2 regions of the Yokenella regensburgei genome follow, and region 2 is predicted to be linked to the other one. Evidence: predicted binding sites of a transcription regulator. Region 2 holds the regulator's gene; the other holds the start of a gene.
What was found. Region 2 encodes PhoB, which activates phosphate uptake and scavenging genes when phosphate is short. Its sites were predicted from a motif close to CTGTCATAAAACTGNCNNAT; they were not measured.
Positions count from the first base shown of each region.

Region 1 (5,155 bases), on a different contig from region 2:
GGAGTCAGCAAACGCTGTTTTATGGCGGACACATCTATTCCGCCGATCCTGAGAACCTGCATCCTGAGGCCATCGGAATTGAAGGTGACAAGATTGTTGCCGTTGGCCGCTATCAGGATGTCCTTAAACAAATGGGCGCCACTGCCCGCCGAGTCGATTTACAAGGTAAATTCCTGATGCCGGGATTTATCGACAGCCATGCTCACGTCGCGGACGGTGGATTTCAGACCATTACCGTCGAGTTTCCGCCGGCGATGAAAGAGGCGCAGGCCATCAAAACCTTTGTAGCGAAAAACGAAAGTAACCCTCGGCGCGATCTCCATGGCATTCAGTTCTATAGCAATGTCTCTCTGGATTATTGGGACAATATTCCCCTGCTGAACAGCGTTTTTAATGCACCTGAGTATCAGGATGTTCCAGTGGTTCTGGCGGGCTCTGATGCCCACACTGGCTGGGTGAATCAGGCGATGCTGCGCAAAGCAAATCTGACCCCGCAGACTATCGTCACCGCTGACAGCAGTATTAAAGCGAACGTCGGGTTTACGGCCGACGGTAAACTCAACGGCTTTGTTTCGGAAGGCGCCTGGGATCGGGTTCTGAGCGCCATTCCGCCCGTCGACAACGAAAAAATCGCCCAGTCGATTGTTGCGGGAGCAAAAGAGATGAACCGCTACGGTATCACCGCCTGGATGGAGCCGCTCAGCAATCTGCGGCCACTGGCGCCCTCCTTTGATGCTCATCCCGGGCCCGGCGATGAAGGGCTGCTCCCGGCCTACAGTGAACTTGCAAAACGCGGGGAACTCACCGCGCATGTGACCGGGTTAGCCCTGGTCAATATCGACGCCTCGCCGGCGGTGATTGATGATGTTGTCGCTCTCCGCGCAAAATATGCCGGTATCCCCAACATCGCGCTGTCCGGGATTAAAATTTTCCAGGATGGGGTGATTGAGTACCCGTCACAGACGGCGAAGCTAAGCCAGCCGTATCTGAACCGGCCCGGCTACAGTGGTAACAATTCGCTCGATAAAGTGAAGTTCTGCTCGCTGGTGGCCAAAGCCGATGCGGCAAAACTTATCGCCCATTTCCACGCTATTGGCGATCGTGCCGTAGAGGAGTCGCTGGATGCCGTGGCCTGTGCCAGAAAGCAAAATGGCGATAGCCAGGTTATGCACAGTATCACCCATCTGGAAATTGTTAGTCCGCAGAGCCTTCCCCGTTTCCAGCAGTTGAACGTCGCGGCGTCGATGCAGTTACTGTGGGCGGGAAAAGACAGTGCAACCACTACGCTGCTGGAAGGGAAAGTTCCGACTCCCTTACTACAACATCTCTATCCCGCGGGCGATTTGTTCCGCCATCACGCACTGATTGCCGGTGCCAGCGACTGGCCTGTTTCGAGCCCTAATCCGCTGTTTGCTATCTATACGGCGGTGACCCGAATGGGGGAAGAGGGGGAACTACCGCCTGACAGTGAAAAAATCAGCCGGGCCGCGATGCTGCAGGCCTATACGTTAAACGCCGCAAAAGTGATTGGTCGTGACAAAGAGACCGGATCTCTTAGCGTAGGGAAAAGTGCAGATATGGTGCTGTTCGACAGAAACCTTGAAAAAGTGAGTATTGAGAAGCTGCGGGATGCTCCGGTGCTCTGGACCATGTTTGCGGGAAAAGAAGTCTACAGCGGGATGTAAGCACGTTCATAAAGGCCACCGAAGGGTGGCCTTTCTATCAGCATTGGCTACGCTTTGAGGTGTCACAAAAATAAAATTTTAGTGAAAACTTAATGTCATAAATATGGCTATTTATTTGATGAGTAAGGGTTTTTATTTTTTGTTTTAACAAAAATTTCGCTTGTCATAAAACTGTCATAAACCATACATATAACTGTCACCTCTTTGTCCTATTTTGCTCATCGTAGCCACTTAACAATGATTTATACCCATCTTGCAGGAGACATTATGAAAGTCATGCGTACCACTGTCGCAACTGTTGTCGCCGCGACCTTATCGATGAGCGCTTTCTCTGCGTTTGCAGCAGCAAGCCTGACAGGTGCAGGTGCAACCTTCCCTGCGCCGGTGTATGCCAAATGGGCGGATACCTACCAGAAAGAAACGGGTAACAAAATTAACTATCAGGGTATCGGTTCCTCCGGTGGCGTTAAGCAAATCACAGCAAACACCGTTGACTTCGGGGCATCTGATGCGCCGCTGAGCGACGAAAAACTTTCTCAGGAAGGTCTGTTCCAGTTCCCGACCGTTATCGGTGGTGTGGTACTGGCGGTAAACCTGCCTGGCTTCAAATCCGGCGAGCTGGTGCTCGACGGTAAAACCCTGGGTGACATCTACCTCGGTAAAATCAAGAAGTGGGACGACGAAGCGATTGCTAAGCTGAACCCAGGCAAGAAACTGCCTGCGCAGAACATCGCCGTGGTTCGTCGTGCTGACGGTTCCGGTACTTCCTTCGTTTTCACCAGCTACCTGGCGAAAGTGAACGAAGAGTGGAAATCTAAAATTGGTTCTGGCTCTACCGTTAACTGGCCAACCGGTCTCGGTGGCAAAGGCAACGACGGCATCGCCGCCTTCGTACAGCGTCTGCCGGGCTCCATTGGCTATGTTGAATACGCTTACGCCAAGCAGAACAACCTGACTTATACCAAACTGAAATCTGCAGATGGTGCTGACGTCAGCCCGACCGAAGAGAGCTTCTCCAATGCGGCAAAAGGCGCTGACTGGAGCAAGTCCTTCGCACAGGATCTGACCAATCAGAAAGGGGCGGACGTGTGGCCAATCACCTCCACCACCTTCATCCTGGTCCACAAAGATCAGAAGAAACCTGAGCAGGGCGCAGAAGTGCTGAAATTCTTCGACTGGGCGTACAAAAACGGCGCGAAAGAAGCTAACGCGCTGGATTACGCTACCCTGCCGGAGAGCGTGGTTGAGCAGGTTCGTGCTGCATGGAAGACCAACGTAAAAGACAGCAGCGGTAAAGCACTGTACTAATTGGAATAATTAACGAAAATGGCGGGTAGCCCTGGTGCTTACCCGCCAGCTTCGTAAATGCGTTTAACAGAAGAGTGATTTATGGCTGCAAGCAAGCCTGCTTTTAACCCACCAAGCAAAAAGGGTGACATGATTTTCAGTGCGCTGGTAAAACTGGCTGCGCTGATTGTGCTATTGATGCTGGGTGGCATCATTGTTTCCCTGATGTTCTCCTCCTGGCCGAGCATTCAGAAGTTTGGCTTCTCATTCCTGTGGACCAAAGAGTGGGATGCTCCAAACGATATCTATGGTGCACTGGTGCCGATTTACGGCACGCTGGTCACCTCATTTATCGCGCTGCTGATCGCCGTTCCGGTGAGTTTTGGTATCGCCCTGTTCCTGACGGAGCTGGCGCCAAACTGGTTGAAGCGCCCGCTGGGTATTGCGATTGAGCTGCTGGCGGCAATCCCGAGTATCGTTTACGGCATGTGGGGCCTGTTTATCTTCGCACCGCTGTTTGCCACCTACTTCCAGGAGCCGGTGGGCAACATCCTCTCCAGCATTCCGTTTGTTGGCGCCCTGTTCTCTGGCCCGGCATTTGGTATCGGCCTGCTGGCCGCGGGGGTTATCCTCGCTATCATGATTATTCCTTACATCGCAGCGGTTATGCGCGATGTGTTTGAACAAACTCCGGTGATGATGAAAGAGTCGGCCTATGGCATCGGCTGCACCACCTGGGAAGTTATCTGGCGCATCGTACTGCCGTTCACCAAAAATGGGGTGATCGGCGGCGTGATGCTGGGCCTGGGTCGTGCGCTGGGTGAAACCATGGCGGTGACCTTTATCATCGGCAACACCTACCAGCTCGACAGCGCATCGCTGTACATGCCGGGTAACAGCATCACCTCTGCCCTGGCGAACGAGTTTGCGGAAGCGGAATCTGGTCTGCACGTGGCGGCGCTGATGGAACTGGGTCTCATCCTGTTCGTTATCACCTTTATCGTTCTGGCTATTTCCAAGCTGATGATTAAACGCCTCGCGAAAAACGAGGGGGCACGTTAATGGCGACTCTCGAAATGCAAACCAGCCCGGAATTGATGGAATCTCGCCGCAAAATGCAGGCGAAACGCCGCATGAAAAACCGCATCGCCCTGACGCTCTCAATGGCGACGATGGTGTTTGGTTTGTTCTGGCTGGTGTGGATCCTGTTTTCTACCGTTACGCGCGGTATCGACGGTATGTCGCTTGCGCTGTTTACCGAAATGACGCCGCCGCCGAATACCGCGGGCGGTGGTCTGGCGAACGCCCTGGCGGGTAGCGGGCTGCTGATCCTCTGGTCAACGGTCATTGGTACCCCTCTCGGCATTATGGCGGGTATCTATCTGGCGGAATATGGCCGTAAATCCTGGCTTGCGGAAGTCATCCGCTTCATCAACGATATTCTGCTGTCCGCACCGTCTATCGTGGTAGGCCTGTTCGTTTACACCATTGTTGTGGCGCAGATGGAGCACTTCTCCGGCTGGGCGGGGGTGATTGCGCTGGCGCTGCTGCAGGTGCCGATTGTGATTCGAACCACCGAAAACATGCTGAAACTGGTGCCGGATAGCCTGCGTGAAGCGGCTTATGCCCTGGGCACGCCAAAATGGAAGATGATTTCCGCCATTACGCTGAAAGCCTCCGTCTCCGGGATCATGACCGGTGTGCTGTTGGCGGTCGCGCGTATTGCTGGTGAAACGGCTCCGCTGCTGTTCACCGCGCTCTCGAACCAGTTCTGGAGCACCGACATGATGCAGCCGATTGCCAACCTGCCGGTGACCATCTTCAAATTTGCGATGAGCCCGTTTGCTGAGTGGCAGCAGCTGGCCTGGGCCGGGGTGCTGATTATTACCCTCTGCGTCCTGTTGCTGAACATTCTGGCGCGCGTCATTTTTGCCAAGAGTAAACACGGTTAATTTTTACGGCGCGGCTTAGCGCGGCGCCGAATGAGGAAATGATTGAGATGAGTATGGCTAATACTGCCCCGGGTAAGATTACAGTTCGCGACCTGAACTTCTACTACGGCAAATTCCATGCCCTGAAGAACATCAACCTGGATATCGCTAAAAACCAGGTCACGGCGTTTATCGGGCCGTCTGGCTGCGGTAAATCCACGCTGTTGCGTACCTTCAACAAAATGTTTGAGC
Region 1 covers NZ_RBIZ01000006.1:376,515-381,669, reverse strand. Annotated here, with positions in the region: gene C7387_RS19835 (amidohydrolase) at 1-1,685, shown strand, start outside; gene pstS (phosphate ABC transporter substrate-binding protein PstS) at 1,953-2,993, shown strand; gene pstC (phosphate ABC transporter permease PstC) at 3,075-4,034, shown strand; gene pstA (phosphate ABC transporter permease PstA) at 4,034-4,924, shown strand; gene pstB (phosphate ABC transporter ATP-binding protein PstB) at 4,972-5,155, shown strand, end outside.
Region 1: pstS (phosphate ABC transporter substrate-binding protein PstS) is a predicted target of PhoB. The motif match lies at 1,846-1,865, and genes of this name have one in related genera.

Region 2 (5,155 bases):
GCAGGTGGTCATGGGTTTTCAACCATGCGCTGAGGGTACTCAGTTCCTGAGTGAGAGCAGCATGGCGGGCATCCGCGGCTGTGCGGATCTGTTCACGCTGGCGCAGGCTGGCCTGTAAGCGAGTATTTACTTCTTCACTCTGCTGCTGAACCTGGGTCACTTCACTGTGGTGATCCTGTACCCGCTGCCATAACGGACGCAGCTGTTCGGCAGGCTGCGCCTGCGCCAGGGATTCAAGCTGCGGTCTGGCTTCGTCGAGCGCCTGCTGCGCCTGAGCAAGCATTTGCTGGGCCTGTCGTTGCCCCTGCTGGCGCTCCTGTTCACGCTCCAGCCACTGCTGCCAGCTTTGCAGACGCTGCTGCTGCGCCAGGTACGCTTTTTCTTCGTCAGTAAGTACCTGCAAACGTTGCACAAGCGCCTGTTTCTGCTCCTCGCTCAGAAGCATCACCCCGGAGGCCTGCGCCTCCAGCTTCTCCAGCTCGGTTTTGGCGGTTTTGTGCTTTTCAAACACCATCGCCGAAATTTGTCCGTAGATTTCGGTTCCGGTGAGCTCTTCGAGCAGCTCGGCGCGCTCTTTCGGTTTGGCATTGAGGAAAGCGGCAAACTGCCCCTGCGACAGCAGCATCGAGCGGGTAAAGCGACCGTAGTCGAGCCCGGTGAGCGTGGCGGTAAGCTCCAGCTTGTCTTTCACTTTATCCGCAAGGATCTTGCCGTCTTCAGTACGCGCCAGCTCAACGCGCGGTGCCTGCAGGTTGCCATCGGGCTGGTTACGCGCCCGGTTCTGGCTCCAGAAGGCGCGATAGCCGGTGCCTTTCACCTCAAATTCCACCTCGGCCAGACACTCGGCGGTATCGCGGGTCATCAGATCGTTTTGCGACTGTGAGACGGTATTAAGACGCGGTGTTTCATGGTACAGCGCGAGGCAGATGGCATCGAGCAATGTGGTTTTTCCGGCCCCGGTCGGGCCGGTGATGGCAAACAGACCGTTGCTGGCGAACGGCTCGGCGGTGAAATCAATTTTCCATTCGCCTTTCAGCGAGTTGAGGTTTTTTAAGCGCAGGCTGAGGATTTTCATACGTTTTCCTCCCCGGAGAGGCTTTGCAGGGTATCGTCGAAAAGCTGGTGCAGGCGACCCTGCTGACCGTCGTCAAATTCTTCCAGTGCGAGGCGGCGGGCAAAGACCTCTTCAACTTTGAGTTCACTCAGGGTTTCGCGCTGTTCGCCTGCGATAATGCGCTCCCGCTGCTCGCGGCTGCGGCGGATCAGCAGGACCTCAACCGCAAGTGCCTCCGTCTGGGCCTGAATTTTACGCTGCAGGTCGTGCAGGTACTCTTCGCTGTTGATTTCGATATCAAGCCAAGTGACGGCTTCCGACGTTTCTGGCCAGCGGGCGAGCTGATCGCTGACGCTGGCGAAATCACCTTTCAGCACCGCCAGCGGTTGGGTGACCGGCACGTCAAGGGTCTCGACGCTGGCAAGTTTACCTGCGTCGAAGTTCACCAGATGCACGCTTTTGCTTTTACCGGTTTCGTCGAAGCTCAGCGCAATCGGTGAGCCGCAGTAGCGAATGTGCTCGCTGCCGCCAATTTTCTGCGCCCGGTGAATATGTCCGAGGGCGATGTAGTCCGCCGGTGGGAAGTTCTGCGCCGGGAAGGCATCGAGAGTGCCTATATAGATGTCGCGTACCGCGTCACTTTTGCTGGCACCGACGGTGGTCAGGTGGCCGCTGGCAATAATCGGCAGCGTGCGGTCGCCGCGCAGCACAACCGCAGCCTCATATTGTTGCTGGTAGTAATCGGTGATTGCGGCAAGCAACGTGTGCTGTTTTTCCTGGGCAGAATGCCCGGCCTGGCTCACGACCACATCGCGCGGGCGCAGGAACGGCACCGGGCAGAGAATGGCCCCCACGCTGCCGTCGCGGCGGATAAGCTCACAGGGTGGACAGCCCGCGCTTGCGACAACGGTCGTATTAAGGAAGGCGAGAATATCGCGTGATTCATTGAGCGTGGCGACGGAATCATGGTTACCCGCCAGCACCACCAGGTGACAGCCGGTTTGCTGTAGCTTGACGACAAAACGGTTGTACAGCTCGCGGGCGTAGCTTGGCGGCGAACCGGTATCAAAGATGTCACCTGCCACAATAATGGCATCCACCTCACGGGCTTCGGCCGTTTGCAGCAGCCAGTCGAGGAAGGCCTCGTGTTCTGGAGCCCGGCTCTTGCTGTAAAAGTTCTGGCCCAGATGCCAGTCAGAGGTATGAATGATGCGCATAGCGGTTCCGTAGCAAAAAAAGCATAAAGGAGATTATAAACATTCAGATACGGTGGGGTCGATGGCTGTCATAAAGCCTCCGCAGAGGTATCATCTGTCGGTCATCTTTTTCATAAATCTGTCACAAATCTGACGCATAATGGCGCCGCACTCTATAATTGCTACTAAAAAATCACAGGGTAAATAATGGCGAGACGAATTCTGGTCGTTGAAGATGAGGCTCCAATCCGCGAAATGGTGTGCTTCGTTCTGGAGCAAAATGGCTTTCAACCCGTTGAAGCAGAAGATTATGACAGTGCCGTGAATCAACTCAATGAGCCCTGGCCAGATCTGATTCTGCTCGACTGGATGTTGCCGGGTGGTTCGGGGTTACAGTTCATCAAACATATCAAGCGTGAAGCCATGACGCGTGATATTCCGGTGATGATGCTGACCGCGCGCGGGGAAGAAGAGGATCGTGTGCGGGGGCTGGAAACCGGAGCGGATGACTACATTACCAAACCGTTCTCGCCGAAAGAGTTAGTCGCCCGAATTAAAGCCGTGATGCGCCGCATTTCACCGATGGCGGTGGAAGAGGTAATTGAGATGCAGGGGCTGAGCCTCGATCCCACTTCGCATCGCGTCATGACCGGTGAAAATCCGCTGGACATGGGGCCGACAGAATTTAAGTTATTACACTTCTTTATGACGCATCCCGAGCGTGTTTATAGCCGCGAACAACTGCTGAACCACGTCTGGGGAACGAACGTGTATGTCGAAGACAGAACGGTTGATGTGCATATTCGCCGCCTGCGTAAGGCGCTGGAGCACAGCGGCCACGACCGTATGGTGCAAACTGTACGCGGTACGGGATATCGTTTTTCTGCCCGTTTCTAAAATTTGACAGGAGTATGACCCGTGCTGGAACGGCTGTCATGGAGAAGGCTGGCGCTTGAGCTTTGCTTATGTTGTATCCCAGCCTTTATTCTCGGGGCATTTTTTGGTTATTTGCCGTGGTTTTTACTGGCGGCGGTAACCGGGCTGCTTATCTGGCATTTCTGGAATTTATTACGTCTTTCCTGGTGGTTATGGGTTGATCGCAGCATGACGCCGCCGCCGGGACGAGGCAGCTGGGAGCCACTGCTGTACGGTCTGCATCAGATGCAGATGCGTAACAAAAAACGTCGCCGTGAGCTGGGGAGTCTGATCAAGCGCTTTCGTAGCGGTGCCGAGTCGCTGCCGGATGCGGTGGTACTGACCAACGGAGAAGGCGCTATCTTCTGGTGTAACGGACTGGCCCAACAGCTGCTGGGGCTGCGCTGGCCGGACGATAACGGACAAAATATCCTCAACCTGCTGCGCTATCCGGAATTTGCTCAGCACCTCAAACATCGTGATTTCTCAAAGCCGTTGAATCTGGTTCTGAATAATGGTCGTCATCTGGAAATTCGCGTGATGCCGTACAGCGAGCATCAGTGGCTGATGGTGGCGCGTGACGTGACCCAGATGCACCAGCTGGAAGGTGCGCGGCGCAACTTCTTTGCCAACGTCAGCCATGAGCTGCGTACACCGTTGACCGTATTACAGGGCTATCTGGAGATGATGCAGGAGCAAACGCTGGAAGGTGCAACGCGTGAAAAAGCGCTGCATACCATGCGTGAACAGACTCACCGGATGGAAGGGTTGGTTAAACAACTGCTGACTCTGTCAAAAATTGAAGCGGCACCGATGATGGCGCTGAGCGATCGTATTGATATGCCGATGATGCTGCGGGTGGTGGAGCGCGAAGCCCAGACCCTCAGTCAGAAAAAGCATACGCTGCATTTTGAGATTGATGATTCCCTGCGGGTGATGGGCAACGACGAGCAGCTGCGTAGCGCGGTATCCAACCTGGTGTATAACGCTATCAATCACACGCCTCCGGGCACGGAGATAACCGTGCGCTGGCAACGGGCACCGCACGGCGCGCTGTTTAGCGTGGAGGACAACGGCCCGGGGATTGCGCCGGAGCACATTCCGCGCCTGACCGAGCGCTTCTACCGTGTTGATAAGGCGCGTTCGCGGCAAACCGGGGGCAGCGGTCTGGGGCTGGCGATAGTGAAACATGCGGTAAATCATCACGACAGTCGCCTGGAAATTGAAAGTACCCTGGGCAAGGGGACGCGTTTTAGCTTCCTGCTTCCGGAACGTTTAATTGCCAAAAACAGCGCCTGAATCGACGCTTGTCAGGTTAACTTTCCACAGACCAGCTTCGGCTGGTCTGTTTGCTTTGCAGTTCATTTTTTAGCGCTGTATTTATGAACGTCTGATTGTTTTTTGTTCGCATGATTAGCCACATGTTTTTTGTAAAACTGGTAGATAATCCCATTGCGAAAATTAGTATTAGCATAATCATCTGGTTTTACGATCCCTCCTTGCTTTAAAACGTTATAAGCGTTTAAATTGCGCCTCATGCTGGTTTATCCCAACTGCATTCGCGTAGTAATACCAAAAACAATGCTTCGCTACGCGTATCCGGGAGAATATCCCGCTGAGTCAGCTGACCTTACCGCTGTATCATCCCGTCAGGGTGAACGCGAATTTATTCTATACCCCAAATAATTCGAGTTGCAGGAAGGCGGCGACGCAGTGAATCCCCAGGAGCTTACACAGGTAAGTGACTGGGGTGAGCGAGGAAAGCCAACGCACATGCGACTTGAAGTATGACGGGTATAATGACAACACCACATCCACAGGCAGTTAGAACGATATGACCCATCAGTTAAAATCTCGCGACATCATCGCACTGGGCTTTATGACCTTTGCGTTGTTTGTTGGCGCCGGTAACATCATTTTCCCTCCAATGGTTGGCTTGCAGGCCGGCGAACACGTCTGGACCGCTGCGTTCGGCTTCCTGATCACCGCC
Region 2 covers NZ_RBIZ01000007.1:103,366-108,520, forward strand. Annotated here, with positions in the region: gene sbcC (exonuclease subunit SbcC) at 1-1,075, opposite strand, end outside; gene sbcD (exonuclease subunit SbcD) at 1,072-2,271, opposite strand; gene phoB (phosphate response regulator transcription factor PhoB) at 2,458-3,147, shown strand; gene phoR (phosphate regulon sensor histidine kinase PhoR) at 3,169-4,464, shown strand; gene brnQ (branched-chain amino acid transporter carrier protein BrnQ) at 5,000-5,155, shown strand, end outside.